DNA from 3 places in the Bradyrhizobium ganzhouense genome. Region 3 is predicted to be linked to each of the others. Evidence: riboswitches for the same ligand, from Rfam matches in the RefSeq annotation. Region 3 holds a riboswitch; each other region holds the start of a gene.

Region 1 (6,125 bases), 4.0 Mb from region 3:
TTTCGCTGGTCGGCGCAAAGCCGAGTTTGCGTAAGCCCGCAGCGAGCACGGCGGCACGGCGATGCACATTGCGCGCGATCTGCGCGAGACCCTCGGGGCCGTGATAGACCGCATACATCGCCGCGATCACGGCGAGCAGCACCTGCGCGGTGCAGATGTTTGAGGTCGCCTTCTCGCGGCGGATATGCTGCTCGCGGGTCTGCAGCGCGAGGCGATAGGCGGGCGCGCCGCGTGAATCCACGGAGAGGCCGACAATGCGGCCGGGCAGCGAGCGCTTCAGCGCATCGCGTACCGCCATATAGGCCGCATGCGGTCCGCCATAGCCCATCGGCACGCCAAAGCGCTGCGCCGAGCCAATCGCGATGTCGGCCCCTAACTCGCCGGGCGAGGCGAGCAGCGTCAGGGCCAGCAGATCGGCGGCAACGATTGCGAGCGCACCCTTGGCCTTCAGCGCCGCGATCGCGGGCCTGAGGTCGCGCACCGCGCCCGAGGTTCCCGGATATTGCAGCAGCGCACCGAGCACGTCGGCCTTGTCGAGATCGGTGAGGGGATCGCCGACGACCAGCGACCAGCCGAGCGGCTCGGCGCGGGTGCGCATCACGGCGAGCGTCTGCGGATGCACGTCTTTGTCGACGAAGAAGGCTTTTGCTTCCACACGCGAGTGCCGCTCCGCGAGCGCCATGGCTTCGGCTGCGGCAGTGGCCTCGTCGAGCAGCGAGGCATTGGCAACGTCGAGCCCGGTGAGATCGCAGATCATGGTCTGGAAGTTGAACAGCGCCTCCAGCCGGCCCTGGCTGATCTCGGGCTGGTAGGGCGTATACGCCGTGTACCAGGCGGGGTTTTCGAGGATGTTGCGCTGGATCACCGCAGGCAAAATCGTGCCGGAATAGCCCTGGCCGATCAGCGAGGTGAAGACCTGGTTCTGGCGCGCGAGCTCGGACATATGCGCGATCGCCTCGGTCTCGCTCAAGGGTTTGCCGAGATCGAGCGGAACGGCCTGCCGGATCGAGGCGGGCAGCGTCTCTGACATCAACGCGTCGACGCTCTTGGCACCGACGGTTTCGAGCATTGCGGTGACATCGCGCGCCGAGGGGCCGATGTGGCGGCGAACGAAAGTGGCGGCGGTGTCGCCGCTGGTTTTACGGTGCGCGGTCATCGCTTGCTCCATCGTCTTTAAGCCGTATGTGCCTTGTAGGCGGCTTCATCCATGAGGCCGCCGAGCTCGCTCTTGTCGGCAATCCTGATCTTGAAGAACCAGGCCTTGCTCTGCGCGTCCGAGTTCACCAGCGCGGGCTCTGCGGCGAGTGCGTCGTTGGTCTCGAGCACTTCGCCAGAGATCGGCGCGTAGACGTCGGAGGCGGCCTTCACCGATTCCACGACGGCAGCGGCTTCGGCCTTCTTCAGGGCGCGGCCGACCTTGGGCAGTTCGACGAACACGACGTCGCCGAGCTGGGACTGCGCGTAATCGGTGATGCCGACCGTGGCGACTTCGCCGTCGATCGCGAGCCATTCGTGGTCGGAGGTGTACAGCGTCGTGGTCATTGTCTTGTCCTCAGCGTTTGTAGGTGTTTTTCACGAAGGGCATGGCGGCTACGGTGAGCGGCAGAAATTGTCCGCGCACCTCGGCGAAGAGTTTTGTGTCGAGCGCGCTCAGGCTTGTGGGCACATAGCCCATCGCGACCGGCGCATTCAGGCTCGGGCCGAAACCGCCCGAGGTGACCTTTCCAATCGGCTCGCCGCCTGCGCTATCGGCAAACAACAGCGCGCCTTCGCGCACCGGCGCGCGGCCCTCCGTGCGCAGGCCGACGCGGCGGCGGGATGCGCCGTGATCGAAGTGAGCGAGGATTTTCTCGGCCCCGGGAAAGCCGCCGGCGCGGGCACCACCGGTGCGGCGGCTCTTCTGCACCGACCATTCCAGCGCGGCCTCGACCGGCGTGGTCGCGGTGTCGATGTCGTGGCCATAGAGGCAGAGCCCGGCTTCCAGCCGCAGGCTGTCGCGGGCCCCTAAGCCGATCGGCATCACATCAGGATTGTCCAGCAGCGTCTTGGCGAGGTGTTCGGCATCCGCAGCGAGGACCGAAATCTCGAACCCGTCCTCGCCGGTATAGCCCGAGCGCGAGACGAAACAGGCGAGGCCGGCGACCTGATGCGGGCCGGCGTCCATGAACTTCATGGCGGGGGCTTCTGCACACAATTTCGCCACTGCTGACTCGGCCTTCGGGCCCTGCAGCGCGATCAGTGCACGATCGGCGAGCGAATCGATGACGCAGGTCTCGGAGAGATTCGCGCGCAGATGCGCCTCGTCCTCAGCCTTGCAGGCGGCATTGACGACCAGGAACAAATGATCGCCGAAATTGGCGACCATCAGATCGTCCAGAAGGCCGCCGTCGGGATTGGTGAACTGGGCGTAGCGCTGTCGCCCCGGTGCAATCGCCACGATATCCTGCGGCACCAGCCGCTCCAGCGCGCGGGCGGCGTCCTCGACTTTGCCGGATTTCGGCCGAAGCGCGATCTGGCCCATATGGGAGACGTCGAACAGGCCGGCCTGGTTGCGGGTCTGGAGATGCTCTTTGAGCACGCCCGCGGGGTACTGCACGGGCATGTCATAGCCCGCGAACGGCACCATCTTGCCGCCGAGCGACACATGCAGGTTGTAAAGGGGGGTACGTCTAAGGGATTCTCGGTCGTCGCGCGCAAACATCACAGGGGCCCTCGGCGGTTCCCCGAGGAGGATTCCCCGTGGACACCAGTCGAAGCCCCATCTGTCGCTGTGCCTGAGAGTATTATCCCGTCGGCGGACGCAGTCCGGGCCTTAAGCCCGTCGGCGCCTCTTTCCAGATGTCGTCAAAGCCACGCGGTCCTTTTGCCTGAGAGTTTCCGGGGCGGTTGCTCCTTCGGCGCCGGCAGTGAAGCCGGTCTCTCCCGACGTGGCCGTACGATACAGATGGGTACAGACCACAGCCCGGCCAAGCCTGTCAACGCGCACCTGACGGCTTTCAACGGGATTGCCAAGGGGACTGCCAAGGGATTGCGCGACTGCGGCAACCCTCTGATCTCTCTGCACAGTTTCTGGACAGCGAAGCTGGCCTTGTCTAAAAGCGCTTTGGCCCGCAGATATCAGCCCGAATCCCAGGTTTGGACGGCAGGAAGCGGGTCCAAGCACACCCGATTGGATGAACATGAGCGGCGTCAACGAGATCAGGTCGACCTTTCTGAACTTCTTTGCCGAGAACGGCCACGAGATCGTGTCGTCCTCGCCATTGGTGCCGCGCAACGACCCGACGTTGATGTTCACCAATGCCGGCATGGTGCAGTTCAAGAACGTCTTTACCGGCGTCGAGAAGCGGCCCTATCAGCGCGCCACCACCTCGCAGAAATGCGTGCGCGCCGGCGGCAAGCACAACGATCTGGACAATGTCGGCTACACCGCGCGCCATCTCACCTTCTTCGAAATGCTCGGCAACTTCTCGTTCGGCGACTATTTCAAGGAGCGCGCGATCGAGCTGGCCTGGAAGCTCATCACCAAGGATTTTGGGCTGAACAAGGACAAGCTGCTCGTCACCGTCTACCACACCGACGATGAGGCGCACGGGCTCTGGAAGAAGATCGCCGGCTTCTCCGATGACCGCATCATCCGCATCCCGACCTCGGATAATTTCTGGGCGATGGGCGACACCGGCCCGTGCGGCCCGTGCTCGGAGATCTTCATCGACCGCGGCGACCACATCTGGGGCGGCCCTCCGGGCTCGCCTGAAGAGGACGGCGATCGCTTCCTCGAATTCTGGAATCTCGTCTTCATGCAATACGAGCAGGTGACGAAAGAGCAGCGCGTGGATCTGCCGCGTCCCTCGATCGACACCGGCATGGGCCTGGAGCGCATGGCCTGCATCATGCAGGGCGTCGACAGCGTGTTCGAGACCGATCTGTTCCGCCATTTGATCGACGCGACGTCGTCCGCGTTGGGCCACGGACCGAACGAGCAGACGGTCGCCTCGTTCCGCGTCATTGCCGACCACTTACGCTCCTCGGCCTTCCTGGTCGCCGATGGCGTGCTGCCCTCGAACGAGGGCCGCGGCTATGTGCTGCGCCGGATCATGCGCCGCGCGATGCGCCATGCGCAGCTGCTGGGTGCGAAAGAGCCGCTGATGCATCGCCTGGTCTGGGCGCTGGTCCGCGAGATGGGCCAGGCCTATCCCGACCTGATGCGCGCGGAGAATTTGATCGAGGAAACGTTGCGTCTCGAAGAGACCCGCTTCCGCAAGACGCTGGTGCGCGGCCTCGCCATCCTCGACGAGAAGAGCGCGTCGTTGAAGAAGGGCGACATGTTCGACGGCGACGTCGCCTTCACGCTCTACGACACCTATGGTTTCCCGCTGGATCTGACGCAGGACGCGCTGAAGTCGCGCGGCATCGGCGTCGACCAGGCGTCGTTCACCGACGCGATGGAGCGCCAGAAGGCCAAGGCGCGCGAGTCCTGGAAGGGGTCGGGCGAGGCGGCCTCCGAGGCGATCTGGTTCCCGCTGCGCGAAAAGCTCGGCGCCACCGAGTTTCTAGGCTACGAGACCGAGAGCGCCGAAGGCGTGGTGTCCGCGCTGGTGAAGGACGGCCAGGAGGTCGCGAGCCTCAAGGCCGGCGACACCGGCGCGCTCGTGCTGAACCAGACGCCTTTCTACGCGGAGTCCGGCGGCCAGGTCGGCGACACCGGCCTGCTGACGGGTGAGGGCGGCATCAAGTTCCGCGTCACCGACACGCAGAAGAAGCTCGGCGATTTCTTCGTGCACGTCGGCACGGTCGAGAGCGGCGAGCTGAAGGTCGGCACCGCGTTGCAGCTCGAGGTCGATCACGGCAGGCGCTCGTCGATCCGCGCGCATCACTCGGCAACGCATCTCATTCACGAAGCGCTACGCCAGGTGCTCGGCGACCACATCGCCCAGCGCGGCTCGATGGTCGCGCCCGACCGCCTGCGTTTCGACTTCGTGCATCCGAAGCCGATCACGGCGGAAGAGCTTGCCCGCGTCGAGGACATCGCCAACGACGTGGTGCTGGAGAACGACGAGGTCACCACCCGTGTGATGGGCGTCGATGAAGCGCGTGAGGCCGGGGCGCGCGCCCTGTTCGGCGAGAAGTATGGCGACGAGGTTCGCGTCGTCTCGATGGGCAAGACCGCGCGTGAGCGCGGCGTCAATGCGCTCGGCTGGTCGGTCGAGCTCTGCGGCGGCACGCATGTGCGGCGCACCGGAGATATCGGCCTGATCACGCTGACCGGCGAGAGCGCTGTGGCTTCGGGCGTGCGCCGCATCGAGGCTTTGACCGGCAACTACGCGCGAAAACACGCCAACGAGACCATGGCGCTGGCGAAGACTGCAGCCAACGAGCTCCGCACCTCGATCGACGACGTTCCGGCGCGCATCACCGCGCTGATGGAGGAGCGCAAGAAGCTCGAGCGCGAGCTCTCCGACGCCCGCAAGAAGCTCGCGATGGGCGGCGGCGCGTCCGCCGGCAGCAATGGTGCCGCCAGCGGCGTGCGCGAGGTCGGCAACGTCAAGCTGATGGCGCGTGCGGTCGAAGGCATCGAGATGAAGGATCTCAAGAGCCTGGCGGACGACGGCAAGAAGCAGATCGGCTCCGGCGTGGTCGCCATCGTCGGCGTCACCGAGGACGGCAAGGCCGGAATCGTGGTCGGCGTCACCGCCGACCTGACCGCGCGCTTCAACGCCGTGAATTTGGTGCGCGTCGCCTCCGAAGCGCTCGGCGGCAAGGGCGGCGGCGGCCGGCCCGACATGGCGCAGGCCGGCGGCCCCGATGGTGCCAAGGCGACCGAGGCGCTCGCGGCGATCGAAAAAGCGATGGCAGACGCTTAGGCGCCTGCGTCTCGTTCCTCAGCCCTTCTTCAGGAAGACGTACTCGGCCGAGTAGGGCGCGCTCTTGAACTCGCCGGCCTTGTCGCAAGCGCCGTCGAGCTTGCCGCCATGGGTGTTGATGCGCTGGACCGTGGTGACCGGCGTCAGCACGCCGCTGCCGCGGCGGGAGGCGACGTCCAGCTTCAGCCAGGGGATATCGGCAGCCGTCGCGCCCGGCGCGTTGCCGATCGCCTTGCCGACGACGGCGCTGCCGTCGGCGTGCTC
Region 2 (6,125 bases), 3.9 Mb from region 3:
GGCGACGACCTCGCGGCCTTTGCCGAAGAAGGCACGCTCCTTGTAGACCTTGCTGAGGTCGTTGGCTTCCAGCACCACCGGTTCCTTGGTCTCGGGCCGTGCTGCCCGGGGCACCAGGCTCGGCACCGCAGAGAGCAGGTTGCGGGTGTACTCCATGGTCGGATTGCGCAGGATGGAATTGAGCGTGCCGGTCTCGACCAGCCGGCCCTGCCGCATCACCGCAACGCGGTCGGCAATCTCGGCGACCACGCCCATGTCATGGGTGATGAACAGCACCGCCGTGCCATGATCGCGCTGAAGGTCGCGGATCAGGGTCAAAATCTGCTTCTGCGTGGTGACGTCGAGCGCGGTGGTCGGCTCGTCGGCAATCAGCAGCTTCGGCTCCAGCACCAGCGCCATCGCGATCATGATGCGCTGGCGCTGGCCGCCCGAGAGGCGGTGAGGATAGGAGGCGAAGATGCGCTCGACCTGGGGCAGGCGCACCTGCTCCATCATGTCGAGGATGCGCTTCTTGCGCGCCCTGGCGTCGAGATCGGTGTGGGCGCGCAGGACTTCGTCGATCTGGCGGCCGACCGGCACAACCGGATTGAGCGCGGTCATCGGCTCCTGGAAAATCATCGCCATCTGCGTCGCGCGCAGCTGGCGCAGGCGGCGGTCGGTCGCGGTGAGGATCTCCTCGCCAACGAGCTTCACGCTGCCGCCGGTCGGAACCAGCGTGCCCTTTGGCAATAGCCCCATCGTGGTGAGCGACGTCACCGACTTGCCCGAGCCGCTTTCGCCGACAAGGCACAGCGTCTCGCCTTCGCTGACCTGGATCGAGATGCCGTCGATGATCTTCGCACCATTCGGCTTCTTGCCGATGGAGACGACGAGGTTGTTGATCTCGAGGACTGGGGTGGTCATCACTTGATCGGTCATCACTTGATCGGTCATCACTTGATCGGTCATCACTTGCCTTCCCGCTGCTTCATGCGCGGATCGAGTGCGTCGCGGGCGGCGTCGCCGATCAGATTGATGCTGAGGATGGCGATCGAGAGCAAAAGGCCCGGCCAGAAGATCAGCGTCGGCTTGAGCTGAAAATACTGGCGGCCCTCGGCCATGATGTTGCCCCAGGTCGGCGTCTCCGGCGAAATGCCGGCGCCGAGGAAGGAGAGGATCGCCTCGGTAAGGATCGCGGACGCACAGACATAGGTGCCCTGAACGATCAGCGGCGCGATCGTGTTCGGCATCAGATGCCGCCACATGATTTTTGGCAGCGACGAGCCGACCGAGATCGCTGCTTCGACGTAAGGCTCTTCACGGGCAGACAGCACCACCGAGCGCACCAGGCGCGCCACGCGCGGAATTTCAGGGATCGTGATCGCGACCAGCACAGTCCAGATGCTGGCGCCGGACAGCGACACCACGGCGATGGCGAGCAGAATGCTCGGCATCGCCATCAGGCCGTCCATGACGCGCATCAGGACGGAATCGATCAGCTTGAAGAAGCCGGAGACAAGACCGATCGCAAGGCCAATGACGATCGAGAGGATGGCCGAGCCGATGCCGATCAGCAGCGAGACACGGCCGCCATAGATGACGCGCGACAACAGGTCTCGGCCATAGGCGTCGGTGCCGAGCAGGAATTGCGCCGACGAGGGCTTGAGTCGCAGTGACGGCGCCAACTGGATCGGATCATGCGGCGCGATCAGCGGCGCCAGGACCGAGACCAGCACGATCAGCGCGAGCAAGACTGTTGCCGTGGCGATGATCGGCGTCGAGGTGAGGAAACCGAAGCGCGGCCGCAGCGGCGACGTGATCGGAATGGACGACTGGGGAAGGGTATCGACTGACATGTTTGTCCTTGTCCTTGCCTCAGTACCGGATCCGGGGATCGAGCAGCGTGTAGGCTACGTCGATCAGGAGATTGACGACGACGTAGATCAGCGAGGTCAGCAGGATCATCGCCTGGATCACCGGATAGTCGCGGGCCAGCACCGCATCCACCGTGAGACGCCCGATGCCGGGGATGTTGAACACGCTTTCGGTGACGACCACGCCGGAGATCAGAAGCGCAAAGCCGGTGCCGATCACGGTGATCACGGGCACGGCGGCGTTGCGCAGCGCGTGCCGCATCATCACCGCGACTTCGTTGATGCCCTTGGCGCGCGCCGTTCGCACGTAATCCTCGCCGAGCACATCGAGCATCGCCGCGCGCGTCATGCGCGCGATCAGCGCGATGTAGATGAAGGAGAGCGCGCAGGTCGGCAGGATGATGCGCTCGAAGAACTGGCCGAAGCCGGCCGAGATGCTCTTGAAGCCCTGCACCGGCACCCAGCGCAGGTCGATCGCAAACACCTCAATGAGGACATAGCCGACCACGAACACCGGCACCGAGAAGCCGAGCACGGAAAGGCCCATCACGAAACGGTCGATCCAGGTGCCGTGCTTCCAGGCCGCAACCACCCCTAGGGGCACGGCGACGATGACGGCGAGGATGATGGTCGACAGCGCGATCGAGATCGACGGCTCGACGCGCTGACCGATCATCTTCATGACCGGCAGGTTGGAGATCAGCGACGTCCCGAGATCGCCGTGCAGCAGTTTGCCGACCCAGGTGATGAACTGCACGATCAAGGGCTCGTTGAGGCCGAGCGAGGCGCGAATGCGCTCCAGCCGCTCCGGCGTCGCATTGTCGCCGGCGAGGATCGCGGCGGGATCGCCCGGCGTCAGCCGCAGCAGCAGGAACACGAACAGTGCGACGACGCCCATCACGGGCACCGCAGCCAGAACGCGGCGAATGAGATAACCTAGCATGCACCTATCTCCGGCTGCGGAACTTGCGACGCCTTGATGCGCCGGTGGATTCTGTCGTGTCTATCATGCGCGCCTGTCGTTCGGGCTGGAAAAGCCGGCCGGAGAGCCGTCTTGGTGGGGCAAATTGTGTGCCAAGGGCAGGGCGGTCGCAAGGGGCCGCCCCGCATCGATTTGTGACCACTCAGGATGCACGGCGCATCTCGCGCTCAACCCCAAGTTCTCCCCGAAGTGAAGGGACGGTCGGCGGTGCGTTGAGCCCGCGCCAGCCGTCGATGGTTCCGGCAATCATCTGCGCGGTCGCGGCCGACAACGTCCAGCCGAGATGGCCGTGGCCGGTGTTGAAGAACACGCCGGGCATCCGGCCTGCGCGCACCACCGGCATCATGTTCGGCATCATCGGCCGCAGTCCGGCCCACGGAATAATGCGGGACGTCTCGACATCAGGAAAATTGCTGCGCACCCAGTCGACCAGCGGCTGCACGCGGTCGGCGCGGATGTCGCGGTTGAAGTCGTTGAACTCGGCCGTGCCGGCGACACGAAAGCGATCGGCGCCGAGCCGGCTGGTGACGATCTTGGCCGCTTCGTCGAGCAGGCTGACGGTCGGCGTCGCGTTGCGGCTCTCGGCGGTGTCGAGTTGTACGGTGATCGAGTAACCCTTCACCGGATAGACGTTGACGCGTTCGTCGAGCAGGGCGGCGAAGTGACGGCTGGCAACGCCGGCGCAGACCACGACGCCATCGACCTTCAGCATGCCGCGCGCGGAGGCGACCGCGTCGCTTGTGGAAAGATCGGCCCAGCCGAGCACAAAGCCGCCACCGGCTTGCGCGATGGAATCGATGTTCGCTTCATGGATGAAGGTTGCGCCGCGACGCTTGCAGGCCTCTGCCAGCCCGCGCGTGAACTTGTGGATGTCGCCGGTCGCATCCGACGGCGTGAAGAAGCCGCCGTAATAATCCTTGCGCAGCGTCGGCTCGATGCTGCGGATTTCCTCCGGCGTCACCGGGCGCCGATCGAGGCCGCCTTCCTGCAGCAGCGCATTGACGCGCAGGCCGGACTCAAAGCCCTTCTTGTCGTGATAGATGTGCAGGATGCCGCGGCGTTCGAGATCGAAGTCGATGCCTTCGCGCGTTGCGATCTCGAACAGATGCTTGCGGGCTTCGATCGCGAGCCGCGTGGTTTGAATCGTGTTGGCGCGGTAGTTGCCGATATTGGCGACGAACTCGCTCATCCACGAATATTTGTGCCAGTTCGGCCGCGGGTTCATCAGCAGCGGCGCATCGCGCCGGAACATCCAGCGAAGGCCTTTCAGGATCGTCGCGGTGCTGTTCCACACCTCGGCATTGCTGGCGGAGAGCTGTCCGCCGTTCGCAAACGAGGTCTCCATCGCGGCGTAGCGATGCTTGTCGAGCACCGTTACTTTGTAGCCGCGTTCGAGCAGGGCATAGGCGGTCGTAACGCCGGTGATGCCGGCGCCGATGATGGCGATATGGGTCATGTTGAGTTGGGGCTCCCGTGAGTTAGAGACGGCTAACCGCCGGCCCGAAAGCCGTTGGCGGCGCCCCATCTGTCACGGTTACCTGAGAGCTTGATCCGACAGAGACCTCGCGAGGTCTCCGTGGACTATCCCCTTCGGTGGACGTCACGACGATCAAATCGTGCCGTCTCTCTCCAGATCGTCCTGACGATACAGTCCTTTTGCCTGAGAGTTTCCGGGGCGGTTGCTCCGTCGGCGCCGCAACGAAAGCTGGATGCCTTCGTTGCGATCTCTCCCGCATCGTCGCGTGGACCATCGAGCAGTACGATGCGCCTCATTTTTAGACAAGGCTAAATTTCAACCGCGGCTGCCAATGCATTGTGCAGTGCGAAGGTGATTCAATTAATCCAGCGTCGCCAGCAAACCGGCCATCAGGCGACTACGTTCAACCAGACTATCGACCTCGATGAACTCCTCGAGCGTGTGGCCGTTGCCGCCGCGCACACCGAGACCATCGAGCGTCGGGATGCCCATCGCGCCCGTAAAGTTGCCGTCGGATCCTCCGCCCGAGCTCGCATGCGGTAATTCCGCGCCAAGAGATTTGGCGATGCCGCGGGCCTTGTCATACAGCGCCATGGTGCCGGCATCCGGCTCCCACACCGGCCGCGTCACGCCGCGCGTCACCTTGAAGGAGACGTCATTCGCTGTGCCTGAGAGTGCCAGCATCCGCTCGACGCCGCGGTCGAGATCGGCCTGGCGCTTGGCCATGGAGAGCGCCTCGCCGGTGGCGGTCGTTGCAACGCAATTGACCCACTGTCCGCCATGCACGACGCCGACCGAGAAGGTGCAGTCCTCCGTCGTCATCGCGTCGATCGCAAGAATCTGCCGCGCCATCTCGCGGATCGCCGAGCGTCCCGCCGACAATGTCGCGCCGGCGTGGCTGGGCCGCCCCGTCGCCTCCAAATTGAATCGCGCGATGGCGTAGCGTCCGGTGGTGACGCCGTTGTCGGCGCGGCCGGGCTCGGGCACCAGCACATATTTGTTGCGCGCAGCTTCCGCCTCGATGATGTCGCGCGTCGAGGGCGTGCCGACTTCCTCGTCCGGCGTGAACAGAATGGTGATCGGCAACGGCGTGGTGAAAGAGGCGTGCACCAGCTGCCGGATCGCTTCCAGCGAGAGATAATTGCCGCCCTTCATGTCGTAGATGCCCGGGCCGTAGCACTTGTTGCCCTCGCGGCGCCATTTCAGCTTCTCGATGGTGCCGACCGGGTGGACGGTATCCATGTGGCCGGCGATCAGGATGCCCGGCTCGCCTTGCTTCGGATGCGGGAAGCGCGCGCGGACGACGCCGCCGAAGCCCTGCCGGCCGGCAATGCGTTCGATGGTCGCACCCATGATCGCCATATCCCGCGCTGCGATATCGAGCATGCGGTTGACCGCGCCTGCGTCCCAGGTCGGGCTTTCGCATTCCACCCAGGTGCGCAGGCCCTCGAGCATCGCCTCGGAATCGAAGGGAAGATTGGCTGGATTCATCTTAATGTCTCTCAAGCTTCGAAAGATGGAATGCGCATTGCATCAGCGCGGCAGGACAAGCGGGGAGAGTTGTAGAGCCAAACTGATCTTTGTGGAGCCCGTGCATGCGATGCCATGGGCTGCACCGAAACCGGATTGACGCGCTCAAGACTGTCTGCAAGTCTCGAAAGACAAAGGCATTGCATGAGGTTAGTTCGCCTAAGGAACGACCCTTGTGCTCAACCAATGACCCGCCTTTGAACAGTTTCACGTCAGGAGAAACTTTTTATGCTGAGCTTGATGCGCCGGGGGCGTCGCGCGTTCGCCTCCAAACTTGCGCTAT
Region 3 (6,125 bases):
CTCGCCAACGTTCAACTCGCCGCAGCCTCACCCTCCGTGACCCTGTCTTGCGTCATTCCGATTTCGACGCCGGCAGAGTTCCAGCACGGTCAGGTTGCCGGCATCTACTACAAGGATGATCTGCTCGCCGAACCGATGAAGGTCGCAGATGGCGCAATCGTCGTTCCATCCGGACCGGGAATGGGTATCGAGGTCGATCAGAAGAAAATCGAAAAGTACCGCGTGCGGGATTAAGCGCGCAGCAAGAAGTTGAAAAAAGGGAGCAGTCATGCGGGCGGAAATTGTCGCGAAACAAGTCAAGTCAATGTCTCAGCATGGGTTGGATGCCATCATTTGCTCTTCGCCTGAGAATTTCTCGTACACTGCGGGGTTCGTGGTCCCCTCGCAACCGCTCATCCGGCACCGCCATGCAATGACCATCGTCACTGCCGACGGCCGCTCGGCATTGTTCGGCGTCGATATGGAGGCGTCGACGATCAAGCGTCGCCAGCCGGACGTGCCGACGCGCATTTGGGCGGAATTCTCGGACGATCCCATGCTTGTGCTCGCCGACCAGCTCGCGGGGCTCGGACTTGCTCAGGCTCGCATTGGACTCGAAATGGATTACCTGCCGGCAGGTGATTTTGCCCGTTTGCTCGTGGCCATGCCGGCCGCGAAGTTCGAGCGTGCCGAGCCGATCCTGGCGCGGCTCCGTCAAATCAAGACCTCGGAGGAGATTGCGCTTTTGCGCAAGCTTTCTCGTATTGCCGACCAGGCCATTACCGACACTCTCGCCGTGGTCGACGAGGGCAATTCCGAAATGGACATCGCCGGCCACCTGACCCGGAATGTCTATGCTCTGGGCGCCGATCACTTCAAGCTGATGATCGTGGCGACCGGCGAGCGTAGCGTCTTGCCAAACGTCGGCCCATCGGAGCGTATCTTGAAGCGTGGGGACGTCTGCCGGGTGGAGATCTTCTCCGTCATCGAGGGGTATCAGGCTGGCGTCTGCCGTACGGCGATCGTCGGCGAGGCGCCGCCCATGGCCGAGAAGATCTGGGCGCATCTGGTCGAATGCAAATACGAAATCATGGAGAAAGTGAAGCCGGGCGCGAGCTGTCGCAAAATCTACGATGCGTTCATTGCGAAGCTCGCCAAGCTCGATCTGCCGCCGATCTCGTTCGTGGGCCACGGCATTGGGCTGCACCTGCACGAAGATCCCTACCTCGGAATGACGCCGGTGCTGGGCAAGCCGGGCACCGACGCGCCGCTCGAGGAGAACATGGTGCTCGGTTTCGAGCCGCTTTGTTACGACACCGGCCATGGCTTCGGCATGCAGAACAAGGATATGCTGCTGGTGACGGCCAATGGATCGGAACTGCTTTCCGACTACGCTGACACCGACCGGTTGATTCCCGTGGGTACGGCCAAGAGAGGCGAGACCGTGCGCAGGGCCGCCGTCGCTTGACGGAGGCTCCGAGGGGGACGGGCTGCTTAGCTTGGTGAAGGCCGCTCCAAATTGCCCGACGTAACGGCGCGGTGACCGGCGGGGCGGTCGTGATGGTAGAGTATTGGGTGAAGAGGCATGCGCACGCTGATCAAGGACTTGAACTTCGCCTTCACGGTCGACAAGAACGACACGGTCGTGCGCAACGCCAGTCTCGTGGTCGAGAACGACCGCATCTCGGATATCGGTCCAGCCGATGATGTGGCCGCGCGGCAGAAGAAGGTCAGTTTCGACAAGGTGATCGATGGCAAGATGCTCGGTGTCTGCCCGGGCTTCGTTGACAGCCACGTTCATCTATCGGAGACGCTGTCGCGCGCGGTCTTTCCGGATAATCTCAATACCCGCGCCTGGGTGTTCCACTGGGCTAAGCCTTTTTACGCGCACATCACCGAAGAAGACGAATATTGGGGCGCGCTGCTGGGCATCACTGAGATGCTGCGTTGTGGCACCACGTGCTTTCTTGACATGGGCTCGCAATACGATCCCGGCATCGTCATTCGCGCGATGGAAAAGGTCGGTATTCGCGGCATCACCGGGCGGCACGCGGCCGACAATCCCCCGCCCGAGCTCCCCCGCGGCTGGACCCAGGAAATGGTGGATCATCATTTCTTCCCGAACGCCGAGGCCGCACTCAAGGTGCTTGAGGATTGTGTGGTCCGCTACAATGGCGCCCTCGACGGCCGTGCCCGTTGCTGGGTCAATATCGAAGGCAAGGAACCGTGTAGCCTCGAGCTCCACGTTGGAGCGGTGAAACTGGCTGAGAGGTTGGGCGTCGGCACGACCTATCATCTCGCCACCTCGATCGAGGAGGCGAGGGTTTGCGAGAAAAAATATGGCTGTTGGCCGATCACCCGCATCGATCGGGCCGGAGGCATAGGAAAGAACCTGGTCATCGCTCACGGCGCGGCTGTTTCCGACGACGAGGTCCGTCTGCTCGCCGCGCGTGGCGCCAGCGTCGCCTTCTGCCCATGCTCGTCATTCAAGCTGGGGAAGGGTGCAACCGCGATCGGCAAATATCCTGAGATGGTGAAGGCCGGCGTTAAAGTCGGCCTCGGCACCGATGGCGTGTCGGCCGCTGGCAACATGAACCTCATGCGGCAAATGCTGCTCGTCGCCGGCATGTTCAAGGACGCCCGCTTGCAACCGGACATATTCACCGCACGACAAGCACTACGCGCCGCGACTATCGAAGGTGCGAAGGCGTTGATGTGGGACGACGAGATCGGTTCGCTGGAAATCGGCAAGAAAGCCGATTTCGTCCTCTTCGACCTGGATCACGTCGAATGGACGCCGTTCTACGATCCACTGCAAGCTTTGGTATTCTCTGCATCGACCGCTTCGATCGTGCAGACTTGGGTTGATGGGAAGACGTCATATGTCGACGGCAAGGTGCAGGGAGTTGACGAGGCGCAGATTCGGCGCAAAGCCCGGCAACTCGCCGCGGCGGCGGTAGAGCGCGCTGGTCTGCATGACGAAGCGGTCGAGACGACCACGACGCTTTACGACGTTGGCAATTGACGGGCCGACTCCAACTGCGGAGGAGCAAGAGAGAAGAACCTATCGCGTTCAATAGGCTGCATGGGAGAGATCGGTCGCCGTCGTGACGGTGTTGGCCGGCGCCGAAGGAGCAACCCCCAGGAAACTCTCAGGCAAAAGTGACCGTGCAGCTGAACGATCTGGAGAGTGGCACTTCGAGTGCCCACCGAAGGGGACCGCCGCGTCGGCCGAGCCGTCGCGGTTAATCTCTCAGGTACAGCGACAGATTGGGGACAAGCCGCGGGCTTCGGTCCGCTTCCCAACTTTGATCGCGGAGAGCGATATGCCACATGTTGTCGTCATCGGCGCCGGTATCACCGGCGTGACCACCGCCTACGCCCTTCTCAATCGCGGCTATTCCGTTACGGTGATCGAGCGTCAGCGCTACGCGGGCATGGAAACATCGTTCGCCAATGGTGGCCAACTTTCCGCGAGCAATGCGGAGGTCTGGAACAGCTGGTCCACGATCATCAAGGGAATGAAGTGGATGTTGAGGCGCGATGCACCGCTCCTCATGAATCCAGCGCCGACCTGGCACAAATATTCCTGGCTTGGCGAATTTATCTTCAACATCAAGAACTATCGCGACAACACGGTTGAGACGACGCGGCTCGCCATCGCCGCACGCAAGCATCTCTTCGCCATTGCCGAGCGCGAGGGCATCGACTTCGACCACGAGCGTCGCGGCATCCTTCACTTCTATCGGAATAAGCAGAGTTTCCAGCACGCGCTGAAGGTCAATGCCATTCTCGTGGAGGGGGGCTTGGACCGTCGTCCAGTGACGGCCGCAGAGGTGAAGTCGATCGAGCCGACGCTGCACGGCGACTTCTTCGGAGGCTTCTATACCCCATCGGATTCAACCGGAGACATCCACAAGTTCGTTTGCGGTCTTGCCAAGGCATGCGAGAGACATGGCGTGCGCTTCGTTTTTGACGCCACCGTGAGGGAGATCGCTCGGGACGAAATTTTCCGCATCCAGTATTCGCGTGACGAGCCTTCGGGCGGCGCTCGTGTCGATGAGATCGATGCCGACAGTGTTGTCATATGCGCCGGTTCCGCAAGCCGCGACCTCGCGGCGATGCTCGGCGACCGTCTCAATGTCTACCCTGTAAAGGGCTATTCGATCACCGTGCACCTTGACGACGAGCAGAGCCAGAAAGCGGCACCTTGGGTCAGCCTGCTCGATGATGGCGCCAAGATCGTTACCAGTCGATTGGGCGCTATGCGCTTTCGCGTTGCCGGAACGGCAGAGTTCAACGGCATGAACCGCGACATACGCCAAGATCGCATCAAGCCGCTGGTTGACTGGACGCGAGCCCTGTTCCCCTCTGTCGACACCAACCGCGTCGTGCCCTGGGCCGGGTTGCGTCCGATGATGCCGAACATGATGCCGCGTGTCGGTAGGGGCAGGATGCCGGGCGTTTTCTACAACACTGGCCACGGCCACCTGGGCTGGACCCTTTCGGCCGCAACAGCGGAGACGGTTGCCGAATGCCTTGCCGGCGAATTTGGGCCCAGCATCACGGAATGGCTCCGACTGGCAACGTAGCCCGTCGAATCGTCGAGTGGTTGCATGCGGCGTCCGCAATTCTCTCGCTTGACAATCACAATTGTGATCATAAGCTGTGATCAAACTTGGCTCTCGGGTGGCGCGGATTGCGCTTTGATCTGCGGAGAACAGAATGAAGGTTGCGGTACTTGGGGGAGGAGCGGGGGGCGCGGCTTCGGTCGCAGAGTTGGTTCTCGCAGGCCACTCCGTTCATTTCTGGGCGCGTTCGGCCGAAACGCTTGAACCGCACATCAAGCTCGGCGGCGTTGCATTCGACGGCAAGCTCGGCGAAGGAGTTGCAAAGCCTACCCTGATTTCGACAGATCTCAAGTCGGCCATCTCCGGAGTCGACGTGGCGGTCGTGGTCCTGCCGACTTTCTCGCACTCGGCCATAGCCAACGCACTCGCAGCAGTCGGTTGGCCGGCGAACAAACCGGTCGTGCTTAACCCCGGCCACACCGGAGGGGCGCTGGAATTCGCCGAGGCCTACTCCCGCACCGGGCGGGCAGTGCCGCCGGTGGTTGAGTTCTCGACCCTTACCTACGTCGCGCGCAAATATCGTCCTGACGGCGTCACCATTAGCGGTCGGGCGAAGCAACTGAAGGCCGCCGCCCTCAAAGGAGGAGCAGAGGCGCTGGAGGTTGCTGCGAAATTGTATCCGGGCGTCACGCCCGTTCGTGACGTTATCGCCTCCGACCTCTCCAACGTGAACATGGTCCTGCATCCCCCCGGCGCGGTGCTGGGAGCCGCGTGGGTCGAGGCGACCGGCGGCAACTTCACTTTCTATGTCGACGCCATGACGCCCGGGGTCGCCCGGGTCATGCGGCAATTGGACGACGAGCGCTTGGCGGTCGCCCGGGCATTTGGGCATGAATTGCCGAATTTGATTGAAGAGATGAAGCTGCTCGGCACGGTGGAGGCTGACGTGATTGACGTCACCGATTACCGCGCCGCAATCGCGGGCGGCGAGGCCAATCGCCGTATCAAGGGACCGGACTCGCTCGAGTATCGGTATTACAAAGAGGATTTCGGTCACGGCCTGCTACCCTTCCTGGAGTTTGCGCAGATCGCCGACGTCAATGTGCCCGTCGCAACGTCGCTCTATCGCCTGGCGCAGGCCGCAGTCGGAACCGACTATCGGATCGGTGGCCGGACCGCAGAAGCAATGGGCATCACCGGCATGTCCAGGGATCAGCTCATTGAGAAGGTAAGGGCCCCATGAGTTGGCAGAATACAGTCATCGCAATCGTAGCTGGCGACGCACGCGAACAGGAGATCGCTCGCTGTGCTGTCCGGGCTGGAGCCGCCGTTCGGGCCTACGGCTTTCCATGGCCTGATGGGGGTATCGAAGGTGTCTATCATGCTGCGGACACAGCTGATGCATTGAAGGGCGCCGACATAGCGCTGTTTCCGATTCCGGGCATCAGCGCGGAGGGCGCACTCTTCGCGCCGAAGTGTCCGCAAAAGATCATTCCGACGCGCGAGATGTTGGCCGGCATGAGGCGCCCCGGCAACATCATACTCGGTTGGGCGGACGACAATCTAAAGACCAAT

The links. Region 3 has a riboswitch for glycine ahead of ACLFLU_RS09475 (D-amino acid dehydrogenase). Riboswitches for the same ligand answer to the same signal wherever they lie in the genome.
Region 1: it holds a riboswitch for glycine, as region 3 does, so the genes downstream of both, gcvT (glycine cleavage system aminomethyltransferase GcvT) here and ACLFLU_RS09475 (D-amino acid dehydrogenase) in region 3, are expected to answer to the same signal.
Region 2: it holds a riboswitch for glycine, as region 3 does, so the genes downstream of both, ACLFLU_RS27395 (D-amino acid dehydrogenase) here and ACLFLU_RS09475 (D-amino acid dehydrogenase) in region 3, are expected to answer to the same signal.

The regions. Positions count from the first base shown of each region.
Region 1 covers NZ_CP181318.1:6,081,548-6,087,672, reverse strand. Annotated here, with positions in the region: gene gcvP (aminomethyl-transferring glycine dehydrogenase) at 1-1,156, opposite strand, end outside; gene gcvH (glycine cleavage system protein GcvH) at 1,174-1,542, opposite strand; gene gcvT (glycine cleavage system aminomethyltransferase GcvT) at 1,553-2,701, opposite strand; glycine riboswitch at 2,847-2,935, opposite strand; gene alaS (alanine--tRNA ligase) at 3,180-5,861, shown strand; gene ACLFLU_RS28145 (DUF3455 domain-containing protein) at 5,880-6,125, opposite strand, start outside.
Region 2 covers NZ_CP181318.1:5,931,433-5,937,557, reverse strand. Annotated here, with positions in the region: gene ACLFLU_RS27410 (ABC transporter ATP-binding protein) at 1-918, opposite strand, end outside; gene ACLFLU_RS27405 (ABC transporter permease) at 948-1,835, opposite strand; gene ACLFLU_RS27400 (ABC transporter permease) at 1,855-2,796, opposite strand; gene ACLFLU_RS27395 (D-amino acid dehydrogenase) at 2,978-4,291, opposite strand; glycine riboswitch at 4,359-4,470, opposite strand; glycine riboswitch at 4,474-4,578, opposite strand; gene ACLFLU_RS27390 (M20/M25/M40 family metallo-hydrolase) at 4,673-5,803, opposite strand; gene ACLFLU_RS27385 (ABC transporter substrate-binding protein) at 6,071-6,125, shown strand, end outside.
Region 3 covers NZ_CP181318.1:2,066,016-2,072,140, forward strand. Annotated here, with positions in the region: gene ACLFLU_RS09460 (mandelate racemase/muconate lactonizing enzyme family protein) at 1-234, shown strand, start outside; gene ACLFLU_RS09465 (M24 family metallopeptidase) at 305-1,447, shown strand; gene ACLFLU_RS09470 (amidohydrolase family protein) at 1,565-3,004, shown strand; glycine riboswitch at 3,056-3,158, shown strand; gene ACLFLU_RS09475 (D-amino acid dehydrogenase) at 3,306-4,571, shown strand; gene ACLFLU_RS09480 (NAD/NADP octopine/nopaline dehydrogenase family protein) at 4,705-5,793, shown strand; gene ACLFLU_RS09485 (dipicolinate synthase subunit DpsA) at 5,790-6,125, shown strand, end outside.